4 regions of the Paenibacillus sp. SAFN-054 genome follow, and region 1 is predicted to be linked to each of the others. Evidence: predicted binding sites of a transcription regulator. Region 1 holds the regulator's gene; each other region holds the start of a gene.
The links. Region 1 encodes Rex, which represses fermentation and respiration genes when NADH is low (regulators of the CRP and FNR family bind a similar motif). Its sites were predicted from a motif close to TTGTGAAATATTTCACAA; they were not measured.
Positions count from the first base shown of each region.

Region 2: the regulator Rex is predicted to act here: its motif matches at 2,769-2,786, upstream of nirB (nitrite reductase large subunit NirB).
Region 3: the regulator Rex is predicted to act here: its motif matches at 630-647, upstream of ACTHPM_RS19465 (nitrate/nitrite transporter).
Region 4: the regulator Rex is predicted to act here: its motif matches at 3,804-3,821, upstream of ACTHPM_RS22620 (formate/nitrite transporter family protein).

Region 1 is NZ_JBQCKS010000001.1:1,779,099-1,786,403, reverse strand. It holds gene panC (pantoate--beta-alanine ligase) at 1-376, shown strand, start outside; gene panD (aspartate 1-decarboxylase) at 380-763, shown strand; gene ACTHPM_RS08175 (tetratricopeptide repeat protein) at 893-1,522, shown strand; gene dinG (ATP-dependent DNA helicase DinG) at 1,656-4,508, shown strand; gene ACTHPM_RS08165 (redox-sensing transcriptional repressor Rex) at 4,583-5,248, shown strand; gene ACTHPM_RS08160 (amidohydrolase) at 5,223-6,536, shown strand; gene ACTHPM_RS08155 (cell wall elongation regulator TseB-like domain-containing protein) at 6,562-7,074, shown strand.
Region 2 is NZ_JBQCKS010000001.1:2,063,404-2,070,708, forward strand. It holds gene nirD (nitrite reductase small subunit NirD) at 1-143, opposite strand, end outside; gene nirB (nitrite reductase large subunit NirB) at 209-2,632, opposite strand; gene ACTHPM_RS09395 (hypothetical protein) at 2,917-3,624, opposite strand; gene ACTHPM_RS09400 (hypothetical protein) at 3,868-4,584, opposite strand; gene ACTHPM_RS09405 (winged helix-turn-helix transcriptional regulator) at 4,793-5,119, opposite strand; gene ACTHPM_RS09410 (ThuA domain-containing protein) at 5,305-6,036, opposite strand; gene ACTHPM_RS09415 (sugar phosphate isomerase/epimerase family protein) at 6,049-7,017, opposite strand; gene ACTHPM_RS09420 (Gfo/Idh/MocA family protein) at 7,153-7,305, opposite strand, start outside.
Region 3 is NZ_JBQCKS010000004.1:160,043-167,347, forward strand. It holds gene ACTHPM_RS19455 (DUF4440 domain-containing protein) at 1-118, opposite strand, end outside; gene ACTHPM_RS19460 (VOC family protein) at 165-578, opposite strand; gene ACTHPM_RS19465 (nitrate/nitrite transporter) at 875-2,389, shown strand; gene ACTHPM_RS19470 (hemerythrin domain-containing protein) at 2,392-2,841, shown strand; gene ACTHPM_RS19475 (hypothetical protein) at 2,819-3,148, shown strand; gene ACTHPM_RS19480 (hypothetical protein) at 3,205-3,474, shown strand; gene ACTHPM_RS19485 (nitrate reductase subunit alpha) at 3,483-7,166, shown strand; gene narH (nitrate reductase subunit beta) at 7,156-7,305, shown strand, end outside.
Region 4 is NZ_JBQCKS010000005.1:303,795-311,099, forward strand. It holds gene ACTHPM_RS22605 (hypothetical protein) at 96-491, shown strand; gene ACTHPM_RS22610 (YeiH family protein) at 544-1,575, opposite strand; gene ACTHPM_RS22615 (LysR family transcriptional regulator) at 1,848-2,738, shown strand; gene ACTHPM_RS22620 (formate/nitrite transporter family protein) at 2,735-3,550, opposite strand; gene moaA (GTP 3',8-cyclase MoaA) at 3,857-4,870, opposite strand; gene fdhD (formate dehydrogenase accessory sulfurtransferase FdhD) at 4,999-5,832, opposite strand; gene ACTHPM_RS22635 (DUF2294 domain-containing protein) at 5,839-6,186, opposite strand; gene fdhF (formate dehydrogenase subunit alpha) at 6,570-7,305, shown strand, end outside.

The DNA of each region.
Region 1 (7,305 bases):
CGTCAAGATCGTTCCCTGTCCCATCATTCGCGAGAACGATGGTCTGGCCCTCAGCTCGCGCAATGTGTACCTAAGCAAGGAGGAACGCGTGCAAGCGCTCGTACTATCCAGGTCACTCCGCGAAGCGAAGGATGCGGTTGAGAAAGGACGGATTCGGACTGCTGGTGAAGCAAGGGAACTTTTGGTCCAAATGATCAGCGAGTCGGATATTGCCGTGGTTGACTATGTAGAAGTCGCCACGTTCCCTGATCTTGCCCCGCTGTCAGAGGACGAAGGCATCGCGCAGCAGGAAAGCCCTGTCTTGATGGCCCTTGCCGTGAAATTCGGCAAAACGAGGCTGATCGATAATTGTTTGTTAAGTCCGAAGGGAGAATAATACATGTTCAGAACAATGATGAAATCCAAAATACACCGCGCTACCGTAACGGAAGCCAATTTGAATTATGTGGGCAGCATTACCATCGATGAGGATTTGATGGAAGCTGCAGACCTTCTCGAGAACGAAAAAGTACAAATCGTTGACAATAACAATGGCGCGCGCCTGGAAACCTACGTTATTCCCGGTCCACGCGGCAGCGGCGTGATTTGTCTGAACGGAGCTGCCGCACGCATGGTCCAGCCCGGAGATACCGTCATTATTATTTCTTATGCGATGATGTCGAATGAGGAGATCAAGACGCATAAACCTACGGTCGTGTTCGTCAACGAGTCCAACCAGCCGCAAACGACGGCGAATAAAGAAGTACACGCCACCATTATTTAACCCGGAATGCTTTGATCTAGCGAAGACAAGGAATGCCAGGCCGGTCGGGGAATGAAAAAGGCTGTATCAACAAAAAATGAATGCAGGTGACCGCACTGATTTCATTTTTGTTAAGGGTGGGATGCAGCCATGATCCAGCATGTATTCGCGGAAATGAACCACATGTTAGATGAAATCATCAAACATTACCCGGCAGCGCAGGAGGCCCAAAAGCATCAGCTGATACAAAAGTGGAATATGCTTAAAACGATGAGTGATGGAATCATTGACGAGTGGCTGTCTTTTGAGGAAAAGATGGGGGAGTTTCGCCAGCATACGGAAGCGCCGGCCGGTCTATTCTCGAAGCAGACACCTGAAATGGAATTAAACGCATTCGTGCAGGGACAAGGTTATTTCCGGTTAATGATGTACCGCCAGGCCGCCCAGCAATTTTCCCAGGTTATCCGTCAATTTCCGGACAGTCTTCTGGCCCGGATGTATCTGGCTATGGCGCATTTGTACCTGGAAGAAACCGAGGAAGCGCACAAGCATTTTCATTGGATTCTGCCGCTGGCCACGAGCCAGAAGCTGAAAGCCATGATCTACAATGCATTGGGATGCATCGCAGTGAAGCATGGAAACGCTGGCAGGGCCCAGGAGTTTTTTACGCTCTCGCTTCAATGTGATCCCACGCTTCCTGACCCTTTGGTAAATTTGAAGGTTTGCCAGCAAAACCGCGGTCAGCTACAATATGGCAGCCAGTTGATTTCCTTAATGTAAAGCATGCAAAGGGACGATGCATCAAGCGCAAATGCGCCTTGGGCATCGCCTTTTTGCTGTCAATTAATTTTCAAATGTGAAATCTTCTGTTATGCTGGTAATGAGACTGGAATGAAAGGATCTATAAGAAATCATGAAATTTGCCGTACTGGATTTTGAGACGACAGGCAACCAGTCCGCCGATGAAATTATTCAAGTTGGACTTGCCATCATAGAAGAAGATTTGACGATTTCCCGCGTGTACGGCTCCTACGTCAGACCCGGAGTCGAGATACCGCCTTTTATAACCCAATTAACCGGCATCACGGAAGAGGATGTGGCAAATGCTCCATCACTTGAGGAAATGTTGATGGAACTCGTTCCGATGCTGGATGATGTTGTACTCGTGGGGCATAATGTCGCTTTCGACTTTAACTTTTTGCAAAATGCGCTTGATCGAAGCGGATATTTGCCATTTTCGGGCCGGATTCTGGACACCTTGGATTTTCTTAAAATATGTTTTCCTTCTTTGACCTCCTATCAACTCAGCCAGGTGTCAGCCCATTTCGATATCAAGCATGACCATCCGCACCAGGCCGATAGCGATGCTTTGGCGACCGCATACGTACTGCTAAAGTGTCTCGACGAGCTGAACGATCTTCCACTCATCACGCTTCAGCGCCTTAGCGAACTGTTCGGGGATGAAGACAGTGATTTGGGATGGTTTTTTGACGGATTGTGCCAGCAGAAGGAGCAAGAACCGATTCAGGATCTGAACAGCCATACGTTCTATCGCCAGCTGGCGCTCGCTGTAGAGGATTGGACCGAAATGCAGCCTCCGCGTGACGAATCGGATGACAATCCGCTGAGGGGTGTGGGTTTTGAAGAATACCTGAATGAAATTCAGCAGAGGCTCAAGGCCTTGATGCCTCAATATGAGGAGCGGGAGCCGCAGTCGATCATGTTCGACGAAGTGATGAACGCTCTGGATCAGGACAAGCATTTATTAATTGAAGCAGGTACGGGTACGGGGAAGTCTTTGGGCTACCTGATCCCTTCCATATATCAAAGTGTGAAACAGCAGCAAAAGGTTATGGTCAGCACGCATACGATCAACCTTCAGGAACAGCTCAGGGAGCGGGATATTCCCCTTCTGACGCAGGTGGTTCCTTTTCCCTTCAAGGCGGCTGTCTTTAAGGGCAGACAACATTATTTGTGTTTGAGAAAATTTGAACATAAAATAAACAGAAGAGACTTTTTCAATCCCAAGGAAGACACGATTACCGCAGCCCAAATGATCGTGTGGCTGGCGCAGACGGAAAACGGCGATGATGAAGAGCTCAACCTCGGCGGACGGGGCGGCGATTTCTGGGAAACGGTAAGCAGCGATTCCGATTCCTGCCTGGGCAGAGGATGCCCGTGGTTCCGCAAATGTTATTATCACCGGGCCAAGCATGAAGCAGGCATCGCAGACGTCGTAATTACCAATCACTCCAAGCTGTTCACCGACGTGAAGGCGGGACATCAGCTGCTTCCGGCATATGAACGCCTCGTCATCGATGAGGCCCATCACCTGGAGGACGTTGCAGGCAAGCATTTGGGACTGCACATGAAATACTTCAGTGTGGTCCATACGCTCACCCGCCTGTACAAGGACGGCCGGAACGGTCAGCTTCCGGCTCTCCGGCAGCAGCTGCAGTCGTCGGGACAGGAACGGGCAGGCGACTGGATCGCGGCCATCGACCGAATCAGTGAGGATCTCGTTGACGTAAAGGAAGACTGGGACAAGCTCAGCGATGCGCTCTTCAGCCTTCTTCCCGAGCGTAACGATGCCTCGCCCGGGGACACGGGGCAATACGTCCTGCGTCTGCAACCTTCCAAATGGCCGCAGGAGTGGGATACGCTTAAAGCCTTGGAGAACCAAATACACGTTAAAATCAGTGAAAGCGTACGCCGAGGAGAAAAAATGCTGTCGGAATACAAGGAAGACGAGGACGATTACAGCGCGGACAGCCTGATCACGGACCTGAGCGGTTTGTTTAAGGACCTGGCGTCCGAGCGTGACGATCTGAGATCCTTCATGAATTTGAATGATGAAACCGTCGTGTACTGGATGGAAGCAAGCGGCCACTACCGGAGCAAGTCGCTCCAGATGTACGCGGTTCCGGTTGACGTCAGCAAGCAGCTCAAGGATCTGTTCTTTGATAAGAAAAAAAGCGTCATTCTGACGTCCGCTACGTTGTCTGTGGATAAATCGTTCCAGTATATGATCGACAACCTGGGATTGCAGGAGGATCAGGAAAGCGGGCGGCTGGTTACCGTGCAGCTTCCTTCGCCGTTCAATTACCGGGATCAGGCCTTGCTGGTCATCCCGCGCGACTTTCCAAGCGTGAAAGGCAGCGTCGGGGATGCCGTATTCGTCAATACGCTGGTTCAATCATTGGCGAATGCCGCGATCGCGACTCATGGGCGGATGCTGGTGCTCTTCACTTCCTACCGGATGCTTAGACAGGTGCATGAGCCTCTTAAAAACGCCCTTGCCAGCAGCGATATTACGGTGCTTGGACAAGGCGTAGACAGCGGCAGCCGCACGAAGCTGATACGCAGATTCCAGGACAGCAGCGCTTCCGTCCTGCTCGGAACGAGCAGTTTCTGGGAGGGCGTCGACATTCCGGGTGAAGCTCTGACCTGCCTGGCGATCGTAAGGCTGCCTTTCCAGCCGCCGAATCATCCGATGGTCGAAGCCAAGAGCGAGCTTCTGCAGCGGCAGAAAAAGAATCCGTTTATGAAGCTGTCGGTACCGCAAGCGGTGATCCGTTTTAAGCAGGGCTTCGGAAGGCTTGTACGTACGGCAAGCGATCGCGGCATCGTCATTGTGTTTGATACGCGCGTAATTGAGTCCTATTACGGAAAGTACTTCCTGTATTCTCTGCCCGGGCCGAAAATGGAGCACATGAACACGGAACAGATGGTTCCTCGCATATCCGAATGGCTTCAGGAAGTCTGAAGAAGCTTAGAGCTTTGAATCATCGCAAGGAAATATGTGTATATAATTTAAGCTGTTAATTAGGGGGAGCAAGCATGAAATCGGAGAAAATATCCGAAGCGGTTGTCCGCAGATTGCCTGTGTATTTAAGATACTTGAATGATTTGAATAAACGTGAAGTAGCTACGGTATCATCGCAGGAGCTGGGACAGAAGCTTGATCTGAATCCCGCTCAGATCCGTAAAGATCTGGCTTATTTCGGCGATTTTGGCCGCAAGGGCATCGGCTACGACGTATCGTATCTTATCGAGAAGATCCGCCATATCCTGAATCTTGACCAGCAAATTAACGCGGTTCTTGTCGGAGCGGGTAATCTGGGGCATGCGCTCTCGAACTATAACCTGTACCTGCGCGAAAACATTAAAATCGTCGCGGTTTTTGACGAGAACTCGAAAAAAATCGGAACGCGCATCAGTTCCCTGACGGTACAGCCGATGAGCGAAATCAGCGAGACGATCAAAGGCAAGAACATCCGCATCGGTATCATCACCGTACCGGACGTGGAGGCGCAGAATGTGGCGGACCGATTGATTGCGGCCGGCATCGAGGCCATTCTTAACTTTGCGCCCACGATTCTGAAGGCGCCGGCCAGCATCCGGATTCATGCGGCGGATTTTACGACGGATCTGCTCAGCCTGGCTTATTATTTGGACAATGGAAAGGACGATTCTGCGGATGACGGAGAACACGAAGACAAATAAATGGGTGATCAAGAACGGGAGCTTCGCCGTTCCAAACGAGGCTAAGCCCGTCATTCACGGCTGGATGGTCGTTGAGGATGACCTGATTACTTATATCGGCGAGGAAAAGCCGGAGATGGACACCGACGTCACGGTCGTAGACGGGACGCATTTATTCTTTATGCCGGGGCTTATCAATACCCACGGGCATGCTGCGATGTCCCTGCTTCGCGGATATGGGGATGACCTGGCGCTCCAAATTTGGCTGGAACAAAAAATGTGGCCAATGGAAGCCAAGTTTACTTCTTCGGACGTGTACTGGGGAACCTCGCTATCCGTGCTGGAAATGCTGAAGGGCGGTACAACGACGTTCCTCGATATGTATGACCACATGGACCAGGTCGCGAAAGTCGTCACTGAATCGGGCATGCGCGCATCCTTGATGCGCGGTGTCATCGGTCTGTGTCCCGAGGACGTTCAGCGTCACAAATTGAACGAGGCGATTTCGTTCGCCCGCGATTGGAACGGGCAGGCAAACGGCCGGATCACGACAATGATATCCCCGCATGCGCCTTACACCTGTCCGCCGGACTTTATCGAGAAATTCGTGCAGGCAGCTCATGACATGGATCTGCCGATGCATACCCACATGTCCGAGACGCTGACGGAAGTGGAGGCAAACGTGCGTGACTACGGCCTTCGGCCCGTGGCGCACCTGGAGAAGCTGGGGATGTTCTCAAGACCTTCCTTGGTCGCTCATGCCGTCCATCTGACGGATGAGGAGATTGATATCCTGGCGGCAAACCATGTTGCCGTATCCCATAATCCGGGAAGCAATCTGAAGCTGGCGAGCGGCGTTGCACGCGTAACCGACTTGCTGAAAGCAGGCGTGACGGTATCTCTTGGAACGGATGGCGCTGCAAGCAACAACAATCTGGATATGTTCGAGGAAATGCGGCTTGCGGCGTTGATTCATAAAGGTGTCTCCGGTGATCCGACGGCGATTCCGGCTGCAGAGGCGCTCAAAATGGGCACGATCTATGGCGCGCAGTCTCTGTTCCTGAACCAGGTGGGAACACTCGCTCCAGGCATGAAGGCTGATTTTATCGCGCTGAACACTGATCAGGCGCATTTTCTTCCGCATACAGACCTGATATCCCATGCCATTTACTCCGCCTGCAGCAAAGACGTTGAGCATGTCTGGGTTGACGGGAAGCAGATCGTGAAGAACGGCGCCTGCCTGACAATGGACGAAGAACGAATCCGCCGGGAAGCCCAGTCCGCTTTCGACGGTCTCTTGTCCCGCTAGCCAAGGGGTCTCGGAAAGGGAGCTTATGTTAAAGAAAAAAAAGACGTGGATATTCATTGGCATCGTGATTCTCCTTCTGCTAGGGTTTGGCGGTTATCGGTATTACATATACGTAACGCAAGACATCCGCGCGGAGGAAACGGCAGCCATTCTGGCAGCCAAGAAGGAGACGAGCCTCGTCAAGGTTACGGAAGCCCAGAAATCGGTGTGGGACACGGTATGCTGGGCTATCGAAGGGCTGGACAAGGATAATCGGCCTCTCATGGTGTGGGTCACCATGGATGGCGGCAAAGTCAAGTCCGGCGAAGGTGCGGTACATGAAGAACTGCTCGCGAACGGTTTGACCGAGAAGCAAATCAAGGAGAAAGTTAAACAAGATCTACCGGATATCGACAAACTGAGGGTGCTTCCGGGAATGTATAACGGAGAATATGCTTGGCAGTTATTTTATCGCTCGAAGGATCATTATTATTATCACTTTTACCGTTTCAGCGACGGACAAAGTATCGGCGGGCCGTTCACGCTGCCGAACCGATAAGCTTTAGTCCCTGAAAATGGCAAGAACCTCATTGCAAAATGGGGTTCTTTGTCGTGCACAGGATAAAATTTTAAATATTTTCACACTTTACCTTCGATTAAATATATACGATGTGATATACTTTTATTTGTAATTCAGAGATATATGACGAGCTGCTAATTATCTGCAGTGATTGTTGATTGATAAAAGCACGAATAACCGTGACGAGAAGCTTCTGGCTTAAGCTCCTTT
Region 2 (7,305 bases), 280 kb from region 1:
CTGTGGTTGTCCAGCGCATACATTTCTCCACTGCTCGTTCGAAACACCGCGATCTCCTGTCCCTCAATTTCCACGACGCGGCCTATTTGTTCATAGTAATCCTCCAGATTTCCCGCCGGAAAATATGTTAGCGTCTCGTTCATGCCGCCTCGGCCTCCCTTCATATCATGCTTGCCTTTAGATTTGTAGCTCATCCCTGATTTGCAGCTTATACTTCTTCGTACAGCACACGGCGTGTCTCGGGACGTTCCAGCACCTTGCTCCATGGCTCTTCAACCTGCTGAAGCGCAAATTCAACGCGTTCAATCAGCTGGTTACGCTGTTCTTCGTCTTCCAAAACAGCCTTTTGAATCGATTCCAGTCCCATTCTTTCGACCCATTCCGATGTGCGTTCCAGATACTTGCCCGTTTCGCGGTACAGCTGAATGACCGCCGCGCAGATGTCCATAAGCTCCTGATCGGTCTTCACCTTGCAGAACGAATCGGCGATCCGTGGCTTGATGCCGCCGTTTCCTCCAACAAAGATCTCCCAGCCACCGTCGTTTCCTACAATGCCGATATCCTTCGTGCACGATTCGGCACAGTTGCGCGGGCAGCCATTGACGGCCATTTTGAATTTCGCAGGGAAGTCGAGCCGCTCGAACTTGCGTTCCAGCTGAGCCCCCATCCCCATCGAATCCTGTGTACCGAATCGGCAGAATTGGGAACCAACACAGGTTTTAACCGTACGGAGCGATTTCGCGTAAGCATAGCCCGACGGCATATCCAGCTCTTCCCATACCTTCGGCAGATCCTCTTTTTTGACGCCGATCAGATCCAGACGCTGTCCGCCCGTAACTTTGACTACCTTCACGTCATATTTCAGGGATACATCAGCTATCCGCTTCAAATCCTCAGGTGTCGTGACGCCTCCATACATCCGGGGCACAACCGTATAAGTACCATCCTTTTGAATGTTGGCATGCAGCCGTTCATTGACAAAGCGCGATGCTTTCTCGTCCTCATGCTCTGCGGGATAAATCATTCCCAGATAATAATTCAGCGCAGGACGGCACTTCGAGCAGCCCTCGGGATTGCTCCATTCCAGAACATGCATAACTTCCCGCGTCGTTTTTAATCCTTTCGCACGGATCTCCGCCACAATTTCGTCACGGCTCAGCTTCGTGCATCCGCATATCCCCTGCTTGCTTTCCGACTGGAAGCCGTCTCCGAGCACATACTGCAGAATTTGCTCGACAACCGGTTTGCAGCCTCCGCAGGAACGGGTAGCTCCGGTACACGCCTTGATTTCATCCACCGTCGTCAAACCCTGCTCGGTGATCGCTTCAACGATCATTTGCTTTGTAACCCCGTTACACCCGCATACGATTTCCTCACTAGCCATCGTTTCAACGGATAGGGCCTTTTTCGCACCGCCTCCGCTTCCACAGCAGCCGCCACCCATAATCTCGTTATAAATCTCATCTGTCATCAGTGCATGTTCTTTGACCAGTTTTTGCAGTGGAGCCGCTTCGGTAACATCCCCGAACAATACGGCACCGGTAATGTTGCCGTCCTGCAGCAGTATTTTCTTGTAGGTACGCTTCCAATCATTCTGCGATGCGATGACCGTGTGCGAGGGTCCCTCAATGAAATCACCGGCAGAAAAGACGTCGACGCCCGATATTTTCAATTTGGTGGATACGACCGAGCCTTCATAAGGCTGGGTTGTGACGCCGCATATATGCTTCGCCAGAACGTTTCCCTGTTCGAACAGAGGAGCTACAAGTCCATAGCAAACGCCGCGATGTTCATTGCATTCGCCTACTGCATACACATGATGCATCGAGGTTCTCATGTAATCATCGACAATGATGCCTCTGTTCACGGCGATGCCGCTGGCCTTGGCGACGTTTGTATTCGGCTTGATTCCGGCAGCCATGACGACGAAATCGCAGGCAAGCTCCGTACCATCACTAAAACGCAGGCCTTCGACGCGGTCGCCGCCCAGCAGCTCGGTGGTCTTTTTACCCATCGCAAACTGGATTCCCTGCCGTTCAAGTTCGGCTTTTAGCATCGAGGCCGCTTGATGATCCAGCTGCCGCTCCATCAAATCCTCCATCAGGTGAACCACGGTGACCTCCATGCCCAGACTGACAAGCCCTTTGGCAGCTTCGAGGCCGAGTAGTCCTCCTCCGATGACAGCAGCTTTGCTGAAACGTTGTGCCGCCTCGATCATCTGATTGCAGTCCTCGATATTTCTAAAGCCCACCACGCCCTGCTTGTCACAGCCCGGTACAGGCAGGATGAGCGGACTCGAGCCAGTGGCAATTATAACTTTGTCATAGGGCACGGAAGCCCCGTTCTCGGTAATAACCTGTTTATTCGTGCTATCGATTCGAGCGACCGTGGTATCGGTATACAGCTTAATCCCATGATCCTCATACCAGCTCAGGTCGTTCAGAATAATATCCTCTATCGTCTTGCTGCCCTCCAGCACATAGGAAAGCATAATCCGGTTGTAATTGGGATGCGGCTCGCTGCCGAATACCGTAATGTCGTAGGCTCCGCTTAGCTTCAAAATTTGCTCTACCGTACTGATGCCGGCCATCCCGTTTCCGATGACGACCAGTTTCTCTCTGTCCGCTTTCATCATGAAAGCCTCCTCCCAAAGTTGCAGCACCATCTGCGATTGTTTCAGGTTTCATTTATTCAAGCGCTGATTTCGTATTGGATGGCTTTATTATAGCGGATCGTTAAAATTTTAATTGTGATTTCATTCACATTAATTGTGAATTTTTTCACTATAATTGTCAAATTTATATAATTGAACCAAAGCTCCCCCCGCATTTCCCCTTCCAATGGTTACAATATTCGAAAGGAATATGTCCATTCTTTGGTTCAATTGTATATATTTCAGCATCCCTGTCATGGTAATCAGGATCTCTCCAGCCTGATCTCCACTTCGTCCCGCGGCGCAAGCTTCATATCCAGACCATTCTCCACGAGCTCCTTGCCGTTCACTTTAATGACCCACTTCTCGATCGATTTAGGACTGTAGCCCTTCACCAATTCGATATATCGCTTGTTCATGGACAGCTCAATGAAATCCGTATGGATCAATATATCGCGAACGCTTTCATTTTCGGCAAAGGGAAGAATATACGTATGCGTCAATCCCGGCTGAATGGTTCCTCCGTTTAGCTTCAAGACGGTGTACTTCAGGTTTTCGTCTGTCATCTGCGGATCCGTCGGTTCAATCGATATGCCGATCTCGTCGTTCTCCTTCAATACCGTATCCAGCTTGTCCGTTCCAAGCTTTTTCTTATTGAGCTCAAGTCCCCATGTGAACGCGGAGGAAAGCGACACCTGGCTGATCGAATGAATGGATCCATTTTCAGAAAAAGTGACGATTTGACTGTTTTCAAGGCCTTCGCGAATGGTTTTGCCCTGGTGCAAATATTTTTCAAGATCACGGATAATATCGTCAGAGAAGAAATCGTCCTCTTTCGAAATCAATATGGGAGAAACGTCTCCCGCATTGACCTGAGCCGAAGCCTCCTTGGTCTTGTCGCCATTGCAGCCTGCGAGTACGAATGTTGCGGCGATCATCCATGCGATTGCTTTCTTTGTCCTTTTCCCCATCCTAACACCACCTTCAGTTATTTATGGCCTGGCTTCTGCCCGGCAGAAAAAACGTCCACGACATTCATTCGTCCATAGCAGGTCAGCTTTAGCTGAAGTTAACTCCAAACGAGGAAACATTATCGTCGTTATTGTGTTTGCGTGCTTCTATCCAAAAAAATAGAGAATCTCGTCCTGAGATCTCTATTTTACCATAGGCTTACATGAGTTATCGACAAGGTGATCCTTTTTTTGCGAAAATTCTCAGTTAATGAGCGCCTGCATGAAGTTTCTGCTGCCATCCGTATTTTTCAAATATGGTCCCAGTCCCAAAAAATTGCCCCGGTCCACGTACACTCCCGTCATCCAGGTACCTTCAAGAACCTCGCCGTCCAGATGAACGAGCAAAGGGGGAGCGGAAATGAACTCTTGATACACAGGAACGCGCATATCATGCCTTTTGAAGGGTTTGCCGGATTGCTGGAAAGGGTGTGAACTGACATAGGTAGGAACGAAGTATGTGGAGATGACGTCCATCTCTTCTTCGTTATAAAAAGGGGCGTCGCCCAGAAAGGGGTGAAACATCGAAATTTCTTCGAACTGTGACCAGATCATCACCTGCAGGAGCATGCTCTGAAAACGGCCGTTATGGAATATATACTCTCGTTTGTCGGGCTCTTTCTTTTCGTTTACGGATGCAAGACTTTCGACGTAATGACGCTCGCAGCCGATACATTTCCAGCCGGCCGGGCTCTGAATCCATTTTTGGAACACGGGACTGCTGATTTCTCCGCCTGCAGAAAGCGACTCTTGAGCGGGCCTTTGAATTGCGTAAAACTCCCACATCGACTCCGGCAAATTACGCTTCAGCATTTCAATCGCTTTGTCATAGATATTGCGCACTTTAATAGAAGCGCTTTCAAGCTCGTTCACATCCTGCTTGCCATACCTGATCTCCTGGGAAAGTACCCTTTTTCTCATCGTCATCCGCCTCCTTAAGCGCCGAAAAGGCAGTTTTTTACCAATTATACTACAGAACCCGCGCTCTGGTGCAAGTCTTTGCCTAAAATTAGCAAAAAATTCAAGCCAGCTTCCCCATGTCACCGCCCTGCTTTATATATATCATTAAACAAAAACCTCCCTTGCATATCCAAGGAAGGTCTGTCTTTACAGCTGGTTTTTCAGGTGATTACTTCATAATTTCACACCAATGCTCCGCCCAGTTTTGAACCTGGTCCATGACGGGCTGCAGCGCTTTGCCTTTTTCCGTCAATTCGTATTCAATACGAACCGGGGTTTCAGGATAAACATGGCGTTCCAAAATGCCTTCGGTTTCCAAATCCTTCATACGCTCGGACAGCATTTTATCGCTCATCGAAGGTATGATATGGGATATATCCTTGAACCTTTTCGGTCCGTTCATCAACGAGTAAATGATTAATCCGTTCCAACGCTTGCCCAGAACGGAAAATGCAGTTTCAAACCGCGGACACATACTGAAATCCTGACTGTTCATGATCTTTCACCTCTTTACAGGATCCATGTAAACAGTTACGTCTCATGAAAGCTTACATTAAGTTAGTTTGTTTCATTTTAACACATTTTCTTTCAAAAGAAAACAAAGCTCCCGCGAATTGCTCAAAAAGAAAAAGCAAAAGGCAGATATTTGCCTTTTGCTTGTGGTGATCTGCATGAATGTTGTTAGAGTGCCGTCGATTCACCGAGCGCCCTGACCGGCTGCATATTCCCGAACTGAAGCGCATGGCCTGCGGCCGGGTTCGCCCAACGAACCGCATTGGAAATGACTTTAAGGACTTCAGGCTGGTAGTATGTCGGGTAAGTCTCGTGCCCTGGGCGGAAATAGAAGATTTTCCCCCGGCCCCGGCGGAAGGTACAGCCACTTCTGAACACCTCTCCACCTGCAAAGTTGCTGATGAATACCAGCTCATCCGGCGTTGGAATGTCGAAGAACTCCCCATACATTTCTTCATGTTCTAGAATGATCTTGGCATCGACGCCCTCGGCAATCGGATGCGACGGGTTCACGTTCCAAAGGATCTCCTGTTCTCCCGCCTCGCGCCATTTCAAATCACAGGAGGTGCCCATTAATGCTTTGAAAGGCTTGGAGAAATGTCCGGAATGGAGCACGATCAATCCCATTCCCTCCTGAACCCGTTTGACGACCCGCGCGGTAATTTCGTCGCTTACGCGGTCATGCGCCATATGGCCCCACCAGATCAGCACGTCGGTCGTATTCAAAACGTCCTCGGTAAGGCCGTGCTCCGGCTGTTCGAGTGTCGCGGTCGTAATGGCAAAACCGCCTGCCTGAAGACCATCGGCCAGTGCCGAATGAATGCCTTCCGGATATACTGCCTTTACCTCGTCATGGATCTTCTCATGGACAAATTCATTCCAGATCGTTACGTTAATCACTTTCGTTTCCCCCTAGACCCACCACATGTCGCCAAGCGACTCTTCGATGAGTACCTGTTGTAAGTTGGATACGGCTTTCGAGAAGCCCTCTTCAATAGACATCAATCCGTCTTCATGCTCGATGCTGACTGCATAATCATAGCCGACCAGGCGCAGCGCGCTGATGATATCGGCCCATGTCTTCACGTCATGGCCGTAGCCCACGCTGCGGAACTGCCATGCACGGTCCAGCATGTTCGTGTAAGGCTGCATATCCGTCAGGCCGTAGCGATTGACGTTGATCGGATCAATCACGGTATCTTTCGCGTGGAAATGGTGGATCGCACCGGCACGTCCCAAAATGTGAATCGCCTGAACCGGATCGATGCCCTGCCACCACATATGGCTTGGATCCAGGTTGGCGCCGATCGTTTCGCCGGCTGCCTCGCGAAGGCGCAGCAGCGTTGCCGGCGTATGCACCGAGAAGCCGCCGTGAAGCTCCAGACCGATTTTCACATGATGGTCCGCCGCAAATTTTGCCTGCTCGGTCCAATAAGGGATGACTTTGTTCTCCCACTGCCATGCCAAAATTTCCTGATAATCGTTCGGCCAAGGTGCTACCGGCCAGTTCGGATATTTGGCATTCTCATGGTCTCCGGGGCAACCGGAGAACGTGTTCACTACCTCTACGCCCAATTTCTCGGCCAGCTTCACGGTGTTCACGAAGTCCGTATGATCAGCTTCAGCCAGATGCTTCTGCGGATGGAGCGGGTTGCCGTGGCAGCTGAGCGCGCTGATCATCAGTCCGCGGGATTCCACCGTATGCTTGAATTCCTTCAGTTTGGCTTCATTCTCCAGCAGCTCTGCAGGATTGCAGTGCGACTTGCCCGGATTGCCGCCCGTACCGATTTCCACTGCCTTAAGTCCTTTGGAAGCTACATAATCAAGTGCGTCTTCCAGCTTGCGGTCACCAAACAATACCATAAATACGCCAAGTTTCAACGAAAATTCCTCCCTAAGTCTATTCTTTTGAACTATGGACGATTTCATGCCCGTATCACTATGAAATCCGAATCCCCATACAGCCCGGCTGCATGGGGAAGGGTCGTTCTTAAATTCCTATACGATTCGGAAAGATTACTCAAAATATACAGCTTTTCCTGTTTTGGCAGACTCATAAATAGCCTCCAAAATTTGCGTAACGACAAACGCCTGCTCAGGTTTGACTACAGGCTCTTTGTCTTCAAGGATCGCTTCAAGCCACAATCTTTGCTCCAAGTCAGACTCGCT
Region 3 (7,305 bases), on a different contig from region 1:
GGTAATAGCCAAAATATCCGATAAAATCGTCCGATATCCACTCGTTTATCTCTTCTGCGGTTCCTTCGTTGATGACCTTCCGGTACTCTGCGACCGCTGCAATGGCCTCGTTGAACATGCAACCACGCTCCTTAACTAATAAAATCCGATGGTTCACGCGATACCTAGATACCGGCCGTATTCTGCAAAACGATCCTCCAACCGTCCGGGTCGCAAATCGTAATCCCGTTTACATCCCAGTACGGATTCTCCGACGGCACAGCCGGATACCCCATCCGGTGCAGCCGGCTTGCGATTTCATCCCTCGCGTTTTTATCGGGTATGTAAAATACGAGCAGATTGTCCGCTGAAGGCGGCGGCACAGGGGCTCCATGCTCATGCTGCGTAAATTCCAGATGATAAGCCTGATCGGGCATCCCGAACATTACCCCATCATATCCCTGGTGGTTTTGAAAAGAGCCGATCTCCGGAAGTTCGAGCCCTTTCCCATAAAACTCCCTGATTCGTTCCAATTGATGCGTCGGCCGCGCGGCGCGGAACTGCACCGCAGGCATGCTGCCATTCCACAGACGTCCCATAGTTTTGCCTCCATAACTCGCGTAATTCATAGTTCTCTTGTTCCATGGTCTCTGTCAGATATTCCACAACCATCCCTCCATTTCCTCTTGTCTCGGGGGTTCTTCACCTCCTACAAAAAGACCGGAAACAGGGTGATTCCATGCTACTTCCGTCCTTGCGGGCCTTTTGCCCCAAATTCCAGAAATTGTGTTTAGATGGCTGATTTACGGTTAAAAAAAGTGAAATAAATGGTAAAAACAGTCGAAATCCCGTATCAGCACGACTAACGAAAAAGAACGGAAAAGGAGGAACGGCGTTGATTCGCAAAATTCAACTTCCGCTGCAAACGGGCAGTCTGGTTGCTTCATTCATGTGCTGGGTGTTGATCTCATCGCTTATGTCCTACATCAAAGCCGACATCGCCCTGTCTCCCGGCCAATCCGCCTGGGTGACGGCCATCCCGGTCATATTGGGCTCCCTGCTGAGAATACCCGCAGGCTTCCTCGCCAACCGGTTCGGCGCCAGGGTTTTGTTTACGATCAGCTTTTTGGCCCTGATGCTGCCGATCGTTTATCTCGGATACTCGCACACGTTCGTGGATCTAATGATCAGCGGGTTTTTCCTGGGCATCGGAGGCGCTACCTTTTCAATCGGTGTCACTTCCCTGCCCAAATATTATCCGAAGGAGAAGCACGGCACCATCAACGGCATCTACGGCGTGGGCAATATGGGAACCGCTTTCACAACGTTTGGAGCCCCCTTGCTCGCGAACGCTTGGGGATGGCGTCCTACGGTGTATGCCTTTCTCTTCCTGGTCGCCGCTTTTGCGCTGCTTAATTTCATCGCCGGCGACCGGCATGAACCGAAAGTGAAGGTGTCCAGCCTCGAGCAGTTCCGCCAGGTACGTGGAAATGAAAAGCTGTGGTTTCTCAGCATCTTCTACTTTATTACATTCGGTTCGTTCGTTGCCTTTACCATTTACCTGCCGAACTTTCTCGTCAGCGAATTTGGCCTCGATAAAGTCGATGCAGGAATGCGGACCGCAGGTTTCATTGTGCTGGCCACGCTTCTGAGGCCAGTCGGAGGCTTCCTGTCCGACAAAGCCAACCCCTTTATCGTACTGATGATCATTTTTGCCGGGTTAACGGCTTCCGGAATTTTGCTGTCTTTCAGCTTGTCCCTGCCGCTGTTTACGGTAGGATGTCTGACGGTGGCCGTCTGCGCCGGCATCGGCAACGGGGCCGTGTTTAAGCTGGTTCCGCTGTATTTTTCCAAGCAGAGCGGTATCGTCAACGGGATCGTTGCCGCGGCCGGCGGACTCGGCGGATTCTTCCCGCCGCTGATGCTGACGACGCTCTACAGTGTGACCGGCCATTATTCCATCGGATTCATGGCGCTGTCCGAAGCGGCCTTAGCCAGCCTTGTGATTGTATTCTGGATCTCGTTTCAATCCAAGCTCCAGTTATCGGCCGACATTATCCGTTCGACGGCGGATGCGGTGATGGTAACCGACAGCAATAGCATCATCGTCAGCGTAAACCATGCCTTCAGCCGCATCACCGGTTTCGATCAGGAGGACGTGATCGGCAAGACCCCCGCCATACTCAGCTCCGGCCGTCACGGCCGGGCCTTTTACGAATCGTTCTGGCAACAGCTTCTGGAGAAGGGGCACTGGCAGGGCGAGATCACCAATAAGCGCGCGGACGGCAAGCTGTACCGTGAGTGGCTGACGGTCAGCGCCATCAAGGATGAGCGGGACAAGGTCAAAAACTATGTGGCGATCTTCAGCGACCTGTCCGATCAGGATCAACCCAAACCAAAGGAGAGATAAACATGTCAGGACCCGCATTAAGAAACGTAGATAGCCATGCCTCCATTCATGAGGCCGCTCTTGAGGAAGCCAGGGAGCTGACTGCCATGCTCGCACAATGCCTGAACGCGGGGGATGCGGACCGGGCGCTCGAGGTCGCCTTTGTGGCCATTGAGCACTGGGAGACCCGTACCCTCCAGCATGCGGCCAGCGAGGAAGAAGGATTGTACAGGGAGATGGCGCTTGCCCGTCCGGAACTGAGGGATACGATCATCTCGCTGACGCGGGATCACCAATTGATGAGGGAGCTTGCCCAAGACATCCGCGAGCTTCTGGCATCCGAAGGAGCTTCCATCGGCGTGTTGGACCGATTCCGCGCGATGATACGGATCGATGAAATTCATAACCGTGACGAAGAACGAATGATCGGCCATACGGAGGTGATGGGACATGCAGACGGAGAAGCAGTCTGAGCCGAATGCAAGCCTGAAGGAAAGGCCGCTGCAGTATCTCGCCCCCGAGCTGTACGACAAGCTGAAGCTGGAACTGGACCGCTGTAATCTGCATCCGTATGATGTCAAAGCGTCCGGCGCAGTTGTTCCCGGGGGCATCGAGGTCATTCTGCGTTACGGCGAAGGGCTCGCCTACCTGAAACGGCAGATATTCAACCGTGATTCGTCCACCGGATCGGCTGAAGAGCTTAGCGCCTTCTTCCGCGCCGCATGCGACGATATTCAGAAGGCGCTGGTTGCCGATTATTTCAAAATGATGAAGCCTTGAGTTGACTTCCCGGGCATTACTCCCTACCAATCCAAGCGAATAAAGGAGGCTGTTCCATGACGTCCGATTTTGAAGACGAAATTGTGAATCAGGATCGCGAGGATCTCTCCGCGGTTCTCAGCATGCGTTTCGGCGCCATTCCCGTCGAAGCCGCAGAGCTGATCGCAAACATTCATGATCCGAACCGGCTGCAGCGGCTTATCCTGGCGGCCTGTAATGCGCCTGAATGGAGCATTTTCTTCGATGAGCTGCAGGAAGACGGCAGCGCATTCAAGCTGACAGGGGAACGTTTCAATCCGATCACAATGACTTCCGGGAAAGGGTGAACTGAAGCGTGAGCAACAAGCAGAACAAGCTACTGCAATCCCTGAAGCACTTGAGACGGGGATCGAAAATCAATGACGGCTGGACCGAGGAGAGCACCAGCGGACGGGACTGGGAGAACCTGTACCGGGGCCGCTGGCAGCACGACAAGGTGGTTCGTTCCACACACGGGGTAAACTGCACCGGCTCCTGCAGCTGGAAGGTGTACGTCAAGGACGGAATCATTACCTGGGAAACCCAGCAGACCGACTATCCGTCCACGGGAGCCAACTTTCCGGAGTACGAGCCTCGGGGATGTCCCCGTGGCGCCAGCTTTTCATGGTACACGTACAGCCCGGCCCGGGTGAAATTCCCATATATCCGCGGGGACCTGCTGGAGCTATGGCAGGCCGAGACCGCACTCGGCTTCGACCCGGTGACCGCTTGGGGAAATATCATGAACGACCCGCAGAAGCGGGAGCGCTATGTAAAGTCACGGGGAAAAGGCGGCTTCGTGCGGATCGATTGGGACACCGTCTGCCAGATCATTGCCGCGGCTTCCATCCATACGATCCAAACCTACGGACCTGACCGTATCGTCGGCTTCAGTCCCATCCCGGCCATGTCGATGGTAAGCTACGCCGCGGGCTCGCGGTTTCTGTCCCTCATCGGCGGGACGATTCTCAGCTTCTATGATTGGTATGCCGATCTGCCGCCCGCATCCCCGCAAATTTGGGGCGAGCAAACCGACGTTCCTGAGAGCGGCGACTGGTATAACGCCAAGTATTTTATCATTTGGGGAACCAACCTTCCGCAAACGAGAACTCCGGATGCCCACTTTATGGTCGAAGCCCGCTACAACGGTACCAAGGTCGTCGGCGTCAGTCCGGACTATGCCGAATACGAAAAATTCGCGGATATTTGGCTTCCCGCCCGCGTCGGCACCGATGCCGCGCTCGCCATGGCGATGACCCATGTCATTCTGAAGGAATTTTACGTGGATCGCGAGACGCCGTACTTCCAGGAATACGTCAAAAAATTCACGGACCTTCCCTTCCTGGTGCTTATCCGCGAAGATGCCGGCGGCTGCCGGACAGACCGCTTCCTGCGGGCTTCGGATCTCGGGGATATGCAGGAGCTTGCCGAATGGAAAACACTCGTGTGGGATAGCCAGGCGGATGCCCCGTATGCCCCGAACGGAAGCCAGGGCTTCCGCTGGGATCAGCAGAGCAAATGGAATCTGGATCTGACAAGGGAGGACGGCTCGGAGGTGCAGCCTACCCTCTCCTTCATCGATCATGCCGATCAGGTCCTCCTGGTCGACTTCCCTTACTTTGCGGAGAAGGAAGGCGACATTGTCCGGCGGGGTGTGCCGGTCAAGCAAGTCCAAGGGGCAGACGGCCAGACGCTTACCTTTGCCACGGTGTACGACCTGATGATGGCCCATGTCGGAGTCGCGCGCGGCCTTCCCGGCGACTACCCTGCCGATTACGATGATCTGAAGCCCTATACGCCGGCCTGGCAGGAAGCCATTACGGGCGTAAACAAATCGCATGTCATCCAGGTTGCCCGCGAATTCGCCGATACCGCGGCGCGGACGGGCGGCAAGTCGATGATCGCGATGGGCGGCGGCACGAACCATTGGTATCACAGCGATCAAATCTACCGGGCCATTCTGAACCTGGTCCTGCTGACCGGAGCGCAGGGCGTGAACGGCGGCGGCTGGGCCCACTATGTGGGACAGGAGAAAGTGAGGCCCCTCGAAGGCTGGCAGCAGGTCGCGTTCGCCGGGGACTGGACCAAGCCGCCGCGGCTGCAGAACGGCACGTCCTTCTTCTACTTTGCCACCGAGCAGTTCCGGTACGAGTCCCGGGTGAACGAAGAGGAACAGACGCCATGGGGAGGCATGTACAACAAGAAGCATCCCGCCGACGTCAACGCGCTTGCCGCGAGGCTCGGCTGGCTGCCGTCCTTCCCGCAGTTCTCCCAGAACTCGATCGACCTCGTCAAGGAAGCCCGGGCCGGCGGCGCGGCAACCGACGAAGAAGCGGCAGCACGCATTGCCTCCCAGGCGGCTTCAGGCGAAATCGAGTGGGCGATCGAGCATCCGAACGACCCGCGCAACTTCCCGCGCGTCTTTTTCAATTGGCGTTCGAACCTGCTCGGGGACAGCGGCAAAGGGCATGAGTACTTTGCCAAGCATCTGATCGGGGCGGACAACAACGTGCTGACGGACACGGCCCATTCCTGGCAGCCGGAAGACGTTCATACCGATCCGGTGCCGCCGGAAGGCAAGACGGATCTGTTCGTCAGCATCGACTTCCGGATGACGAGCTCCGGCCTGTTCTCGGATATCGTGCTGCCTGCGGCGACCTGGTATGAGAAATCGGATCTCAGCAGCACGGACATGCATCCGTTCGTGCATCCGTTCAATCCCGCCATCTCCCCGCCTTGGCAGGCGAAGAGCGACTGGGATACGTTCCGGGAGATCGCCAAGGCGTTCTCGGAGCTTGCAGAGAAGCATCTGCCTGCATGCGAGGACGTCGTCATGTCCCCTCTTGCCCATGACACCCCGAGCGAGATCGCTCAGGCTTACGGCAAAATCAGCGATTGGCGCAAAGGCGACGTGCCCGCCATTCCGGGGAAGACGATGCCCTCCTTCCAGATCGTGCAGCGGGATTACCCGAACGTGTACCGGAAAATGACGACGATCGGCCCTAATATTAAAAAGGGCTATACCGTCAAAGGCGTTCACATCCCCGGCGAGAAGGTGTACGGCCAGCTGCTCGAACGGCTGGGCGTCTCCCGCCGCGAGGGCGTCGGACATGGGCAGCCCGATCTGCTGACGGACAAGCAGGCGATCGAAGCGATCCTGCTTATGTCGGGTGCGACCAACGGTCAGCGGGCCGTCGAGGGCTGGCGCTCCATGGAGGCCAAGACGGGCAAGAAGCTGGCCCCCATTGCGGAGCCGCGCGAGGAGGACGCCTATTCGCTCGCGGATCTCACCGTCCAGCCGCGGCCGGCCATTTCGGCGCCAGTCTGGAGCGGACTTGAGAAGGACAACCGCCGCTATTCTCCGTTCACGCTGAATACGGAATACAGCATTCCGTGGCGGACGGTGACGGGCAGGCAGAGCTTCTATCTTGATCACGAAATGATCCTGGACTTTGGCGAGGCGCTGCCGATTTACCTCCCGCCGCTGGCCCATGTTCCTTTCCTCAAGGGAGAAAAGGAAGTGTCCAATCCAGGCAAATCCTTGACGCTGCGCTATTTGACGCCTCACCAGAAATGGGGCATTCATACGATGTTCACCGAAACCAACCAGATGTCCACCTTGTTCCGCGGCTGGCAGGTCGTCTGGCTGAATGAAAAGGATGCGGCTTCCATCGGCATCCACGATAACGACTGGATCGAGGTCTACAACCGGAACGGCGCCGTCGTCGCCCGGGCCGTAACGACATACCGCATCCCCGAAGGCATCGCCTACATGTACCATGCGCAGGACCGGACGATGGGTGTGCCGGGGACGAGCATCAACAAGAAACGCGGGGGAACCCATAACAGCGTCACCCGGATTACGCTGAAGCCGACGCATATGATCGGCGGATACTCGCAGCTCAGCTACGGGTTCAACTACTATGGCCCGACAGGCAATCAAAGAGATACGATCACGATCATCAGACCGCTGAAGGAGGTTGATTGGCTTGAGGATTAAAGCACAGGTTGCCATGGTTATGAACCTTGATAAGTGCATCGGCTGCCATACCTGCTCCGTAACCTGCAAGAACACTTGGACGAACCGTCCCGGTGCCGAATACATGTGGTTCAACAACGTGGAAACGCGCCCGGGCCCA
Region 4 (7,305 bases), on a different contig from region 1:
TTATTCCTTTTTTATCCTGTTGGTCACCAGGTTTATTCTGGTCAGTTTAGGGTAAGGGTAAAGTATCATATCATAATCGAAGGAGCTGAAGAACCATGCCTGAACCTTATAAAACCGAAGCCGATCTGGCTTACGAACGGTACGAAAACGCCGGTGACCATGCACCAGAGGACGTGCTTCCGGAAGATGACTTTCGAGAAGTGAATACGCAGACGGTTCAAAGCATTTCCCGCGAACCTAGCGAAGCTGACGTGGAGTTCTACACCCGCTCCGAGATGAGCCCTCAGCTTGGAACCCGGACACCGGGAATGGACGAGGCTTCGATGGACCCGGCTTCAGCCGATGTCGCAAGCGATGAGGACGCTCCGCTCGAGGACGTTCCGGACGCCGACGAGATCCAGGAGGACAGTCCGGTCGACCCCTCGGCTGCGGTTGAAGATATGCACGGAACGGATTTGATCAATGGATATGACGGTGATGATTCGGAATAAAGGATCACAACACACAAAAACGGACACCGGGGACGGTGTCCGTTTTTGATTCTCAGGATGCGAACCCCAGCAAATGGATCAGGCCAAAACCCAGGAGAGCGAGGATGACCGAACCCAGCAGCCCGGCGGCAAATGGTTTCACCCCGTTCCGGCGGAAGAAAGCGAAATCGACGTTCAGTCCAAGCCCCGCCATCGCCATGGCAATCAAAATGTAGGCGAGATTGATGATCTGCGCGGTTACGGCGTGCGGAATGATCCCGAGCGAGTTGACCGCGCTCATGGCCAGAAAACCGAGAACGAACCAAGGAATTTGAATTTTGCTTTTCCCGTGCGTCTCTTCTTCCGCTCTGCGGCTTGCCCAGTATCCCACGCAGAGGGAAACGGGAACGAGCAGCGCTACCCGCGTCAGTTTGACGATCACAGACATATCCTCGGCTTCCTTGCCGCCCGGCGCGGCCGCAGCAATCGCATGGGCCACCTCGTGCAGCGTACCTCCGGCAAAAGCCCCATACCCCTTCGGTGTAAGCCCAAGAAAAGGATACAAACCCACATACACCAGGGTGAACAATGTTCCTAGAATAGCGACCGTGGCGGCGCTGACCGCCGTTTCACGATCCTTGGCCTTGATCAGCGGCGCAATGGCGACGACGGCCGCCGCACCGCAAATCGCTGTTCCGCATGCCGTCATCAGCGACATCGTGCGGTCTACTTTTAACAACCTTGCTAGCCCGTAAACGATAAAGATCGTCACCGTAATGTTGATCGCTGCCAGCAGAACGACCTTGGGTCCCGCATGAGCGATGTCCATCAGATTCAGGCGCATGCCGAGCAGGATAATCCCGAAACGGAGCAGCTTTTTGTTGGAGAACGAAACCCCGGGCATGATATATTCAGGCACGCCGACCGAAGCCTTATAAATCATCCCCAGAATGATGGCCAGAACCAGCTGGCCCATGATGCTGAGGAACGGAAACAGCGATAAGCCTTTGGCCAACAGCGATAAGATCAACGTAAGTCCAATCCCTAAAATGAACGCGTTAGTCTTTCTCTTTCTGCGCGGTACTGCAGATTCTCTTGATATCATGTAGCCATGCATCCCCTTTTGTCCAAGCTCAGTTGTCTTCCCTTCATAAGCTCACTATAGAATTGACAGCTCAGGAAGTGAAATACCGATTTGCTATGCCTAAGATGAGGATAACTTATGATTAAGAGGATTCCCGCGCCAGGCGCATCTTATTGAAGACAAAAGGATTTTGTTCATTTATATCGTCAGGCCATCTATGGTACAATGCCTGCGTAAGGGGTACCCATAACAATACGGGTTGTCCCGGGAAGCTGCAGCGGAGGTAGCTCATCATGATCACGGATACATTAAAAGTGTTTGTCACCGTTGCCGAGCAGCGGAATTTCTCCCAGGCTGCGAAGCTGCTGAACCTGTCGCAGCCTGGCGTAAGCCTCCATATTCGCAATCTGGAGAATGAGCTGGGCACCAAGCTGATGCATCGTTCGCCCAAGCTCGTGAAGCTGACCGAGGCCGGAGAAATCCTCTTCGGCAAGGCCCAGCAGATTCTCGCCATGTATGATGAAGCCAAACAGGATATACATATGCTGAGGGATGAGGTCACCGGATCTTTGTACATGGGGGCAAGCTTCACCATCGGGGAATATATCCTGCCGAGGGTGCTTGCGGAATTTGCCCAGCAGTACCCGCTCGTGGACGTGCAGGTGCATATCAGCAATTCGGACAATATTTTGCAGGATATCCGGGCCGGACGTTTCCATATCGGTCTGGTCGAAGGCCGGGTGGATGCCAAAGACCTTCAGGTCACCGCTTTCATGAAGGATGAAATGGTCCTGATCGCCTCCCCGGATCATCCCCTTGCTTCGGACAAAAGCGTGGACCTGAGTCAGCTTCAGAACCGGGTATGGGTGACGCGGGAAACCGGTTCAGGCACCCGCGCCTACAGCGACCGGCTGATCCAGGACGGAGCACTGACGGTCACGCGCAGCTTTGTGTTCAACAGCAGTCAGGGCGTGAAGGAAGCCGTGGCTTGCGGCCTCGGCATCGCCCTGCTATCGCGCTGGGTCGTCCGCAAGGAGCTGGAGAGCGGCGAGCTGCGCGAAATCCCGATCCGCGGAATGAAAATCAGCCGGGATCTGTCCCTGCTGCAGAGCAAGGACGAACCGGCTGTCATGGCGGTGTTGAAGTTTATACAGGCGTTGATTCAAAACGTGCAATCCCTTTAAGCTGATTTATGGCTTTCCTGATGCTTCAGAAGGGCAGCCGAGCCAGCAGGCTGGCGGTAAGCGACAAAGTAGGCGCCGGCAACGAACAACGCTCCGCCGACCAGGTTGCCGAGGAATACGGCGCTGAAGTTCGGGAAGTATTGTCCCCAAGTCATTTCTCCGGCGAAAATCGCGGCCGGAATGACGAACATATTCGCGACAACGTGCTGGAAGCCGATGGCCACGAAAGCCATAACCGGGAACCAGATGCCGGCGATTTTACCGGAAAAGTCCTTCGCGCCGTAAGCGAGCCATACGGCAAGACATACGAGCCAGTTGCAGCCGATCGCGGACACGAAGGCCTGTCCGAACGAATCGCCGATCTTGGCGTTCGCAATGGCTGCTGTTTTGGCCAGGAAGGCTCCCTCGGTCAAGCCCACGATATGCCCGAAGAAATAAGCCACGAACACGGCACCCACAAAGTTGGCAATGGTCACGATAATCCAGTTTTTGAGTACGGAGCCGAAGCCGATTTTACGCGCAAACCAAGCCATGGGGAGAGTCATCATGTTGCCTGTCAGAAGTTCGCCGCCGGCAAGCACGGTGAGGATGAGTCCCACAGGGAACACGGCTGCGCCAAGGAAGCCCGCCACGGAGCCCCATTCCTTCGGCGCGGTGCCGATGACACGGATATCGAGCAAAAAGCCGAGAGCGATGAACGCCCCTGCCAGGAAGCCCAGCACCAATAGGGCGGACAGAGACAATTTAGCTTTCTTTTCTCCGGTTTCAACAGCAATGTCTTTGATTTGCTGCGGTGAGTAAAACGATGACATATTCATTCCTCCAAAAAAAATTTCACATGTTCAAGCACAAAAACATAACAAAAAAACCGCCACCAAACCTTCTCTTCGCCAGAATACGAAAAAGAATGATTTGTGCCGGTTAATTCTCCTACCCGTTTCCTATAGGAGCATCGAACTCAATCACACGTTCATGTTAATCAATAGAGCAGCTGCAACACCTACAGCCCCTCCATTGCTATGACATTTCATACACATGATAACACAGGATCAATTTTTGTCAACAATGTGAACACAAACACAAAGTTTGGGGTTGCCACTACAGTCAGGCGCCATAAACTACCCGCCGATCCGAGACATTTCCACCTTGGCTCCCCCGGTGCGATTCCCGTTTTCCGTTCCGCGCTCCAAGGAGTATTGGTCATGACGTCCTTCCCATATGGACACAATTTCCTTCATAATCGCTTCATCATCCGCTTCTGAACGCAGCAGTTTGCGCAGATCATGCCCTTTGGTAGCGAAGAGGCAGGTATAAAACATCCCATCCGCGGACAGTCTGCCCCGCGTGCAGGTCGAACAAAAGGCGTCGCTCACGGAGGAAATGACGCCGATTTCGCCTTGGCCATCCTTGAACCGGAAGCGCGAAGCCACCTCGCCCGAATAATTGGGATCCACGGGCTCGAGCGGGAATTGTTCCCCGATGCGTTCCACGATCTCCTTCTTGCTGACGACCTGCTTCCAGTCCCAGCCATTCGTATTGCCGACGTCCATATATTCGATCATGCGCAGGATGTGGCCTTTTTCGCGAAAATAGCGGACCATCGGCAGCAGGGCATGCTCATTTACACCCTTTTGCACCACCATGTTGATCTTCACGAGCAGCCCGGCTTCCGCAGCCGCATCAATGCCTTCGAGCACCTGCTGCACGCTGGCCTTGCCGCCGTTCATCTTCATGAACGTCTCGTCATCCAAAGCGTCCAGACTGACCGCCACGCGCATCAATCCCGCGGCTTTCAGCTTGCCCGCCTGTTTGGCGAGCAGGCTTCCATTGGTCGTCAGGGCAATATCCTTAATTCCTTCGATTTGCGAAATGCCGGCGATAATTTCAGGCAGTTCCTTGCGCAGTATGGGCTCCCCGCCTGTTATCCGCATTTTCTGTACGCCAAGACGCGCGAAAATCCGCGCGATTCGCACCGTTTCGTCGACAGAAAGAATATGGTCGCGGGACAGGAAAGCATAATCTTTATTAAAAATTTCCTCCGGCATGCAGTACCGGCACCGGAAATTACAGCGGTCCGTCACAGAAATCCGCAGGTCCCGAAGTACACGCTTGTAATAATCATTGGTTTCCATGATGCTCACTCCATTTCTGTGCGCAAAATTAGTCCCATAAGGCCCAGCCTATGCGGAAGAATTCTCAATTGCTTGCTTTTGCGGGAACTTCCCCTAAGGAAGAGCAGCCGGATGCCTTCAGCACCCGGCTACTCCGCATTGGCCGTATCGTAACTCAGCTGGTCCCGGCATTCTATGATGCGCTGAGGATGCGTATAAACATTGCAGGCGTTTCCGCGTACGAAACCGACCGTCGTAATGCCCAGATTTTCCGCCAGTTCCAGGGCCAGCTCCGTCGGAGCCGACTTGGAAAGAATGACGCCGCAGCCTATTTTTGCGACCTTGAGCAGAATTTCGGAAGAAATTCTGCCGCTGAAGACGATGATCTTATCGTTCATGGGTATGCTCTGTTTCAGACAGTGGCCATAAATTTTGTCGAGTGCATTGTGACGCCCGATATCCATCCGCTCCAGCAAGATTCCGCTGCGGTCGCATAAAGCAGCGTTGTGAACCCCGCCCGTCTGGATGAACGTTTCCGCGTTATCCTGCATGTCATGGACAAGTCGGAAAATATCGCCGAAGGACAGCTCCACCGGCACGTCATGCAGCTGCTTTGCCGTTTTGGCGTCATTGAAGAACACGAATCCCTGGCGGCTTGCGCCGCAGCAGGAGGTCACGTACCGCTTGCTGTACAGCTGGCGGTGAAGCGGGCTCCACCGGCTGACCGTGGCGTGGACGAAGCCTTCATCCTCCTGCACCCACAGCTTCTCGATTTCATCAATCCCCGATATGACTCCCTCAGAAGCCAGATAGCCCACGGCCATCTCCTCAATGTACTCGGGCGTGCAGACCAGGGTGGCGAATTCCTCGCCGTTGATTTTGATCGTCACGGGATGCTCGGTCACGACGAGATCCGTTTTTTCCATGACTTTGCCTTGCTCGTAGCGGAGAACATTCCCCTTTTCCCTCGTCACAGATTTCATTGGTTCTCATCCCTGCTCTATATTTTTTTCAAACATGAATACGGATATGGCAATGTCCTCATCGACCTTGATATCCGAAAACAAATGAACCAGCTTCGATCCGCAAAGTTCTTCCAATCCTTCCGGAACCTGGTTTTTATATATTTCCTGAATCATGTACGTTCTGGCATTGTGCACCATTTTTTTGCCGTCCGGCGTTTGTGCGATAAACTTTTCCGTAGGGGTAAAATTCCCGTACATCCGGGTGATCGCCATGTTCTCGACGAAGGTCGTGTGAATGCGCTCCGGACCCTTGCCGAACGTGTCTTTCCTGACTTTTCGGATGATATCGTTAAACGCAACTTCCTTTTTCATCCCTCAATCACCTCATTACAAGTTTAACACTATACTAAATCCTAGTTACAATGTACAGGACGATTTCTTAAAAATCCAGAACGATGGAACGATCCCGTTTTTACGCCTGACATATAATTCAATCTTGTTTTTTCAAACGGAAGTAGTATAATCATGGCGAGACACAGTTTTGACAAAATAACGGGAATGATCTGTTTAGTAGGCCATTGCTAATCGGTTACTCCACTACAACCTGCCGCACCAGAACTAGCGGTCCGGGTTTAGTGGAGTTTTTTTGTTTGTGGACTTTTTAACAGACAAACCGCCGATGCTTGGTCCTCCTGCCCGTTATCGTGAAAAAATTGGGGAAATGAGGTTATTTCGTGAGTAAGGAAACTGTAAGTATAGCTTTGAACGGACAAAAGGTTGAAGTCAAAGAGGGCATGACGGTCCTCGAGGCGATCAACCTTGCAGGATTAGAGCATCCTCAAATTTGTTATGTACCCGAAGTGGATCCGATTCAAACATGCGATACCTGCATCGTTGAAATCAACGGACAATTGAAACGGGCCTGCTCCACCAAAGCCGAGGGCGGCATGGACATCAAGCTGTCCTCGGACCGTGCCAAGGAAGCCCAGACGGAAGCCATGGACCGGATTCTGGAGAACCACCTGTTGTACTGCACCGTCTGCGATAACAATAACGGCAACTGCAAAGTGCATAACACTGCGGAACTGATGGAAATCGAGCATCAAAAATATCCGTACCGCCCGAAAGTCGACTCTTCCGAGGTCGATATGTCCCATCCGTTTTACCGTTATGATCCGAACCAGTGCATCGCCTGCGGCCAATGCGTAGAGGTCTGCCAAAGCCTGCAGGTCAACGAAACGCTGTCGATCGACTGGGAAGCGGACATTCCGCGCGTCAAATGGGACGACGGCGTGTCCATCAACGATTCCTCCTGCGTCAGCTGCGGACAATGCGTCACGATTTGTCCTTGCAACGCGCTGATGGAGAAATCGATGCTTGGCGAAGCTGGCTTCATGACCGCAATCGACAAACCGATCCTCGATCCGATGATCGATCTTGTCAAAGAGGTTGAGCCAGGCTACAGCGGTATCTTTGCCATTTCCGAAATTG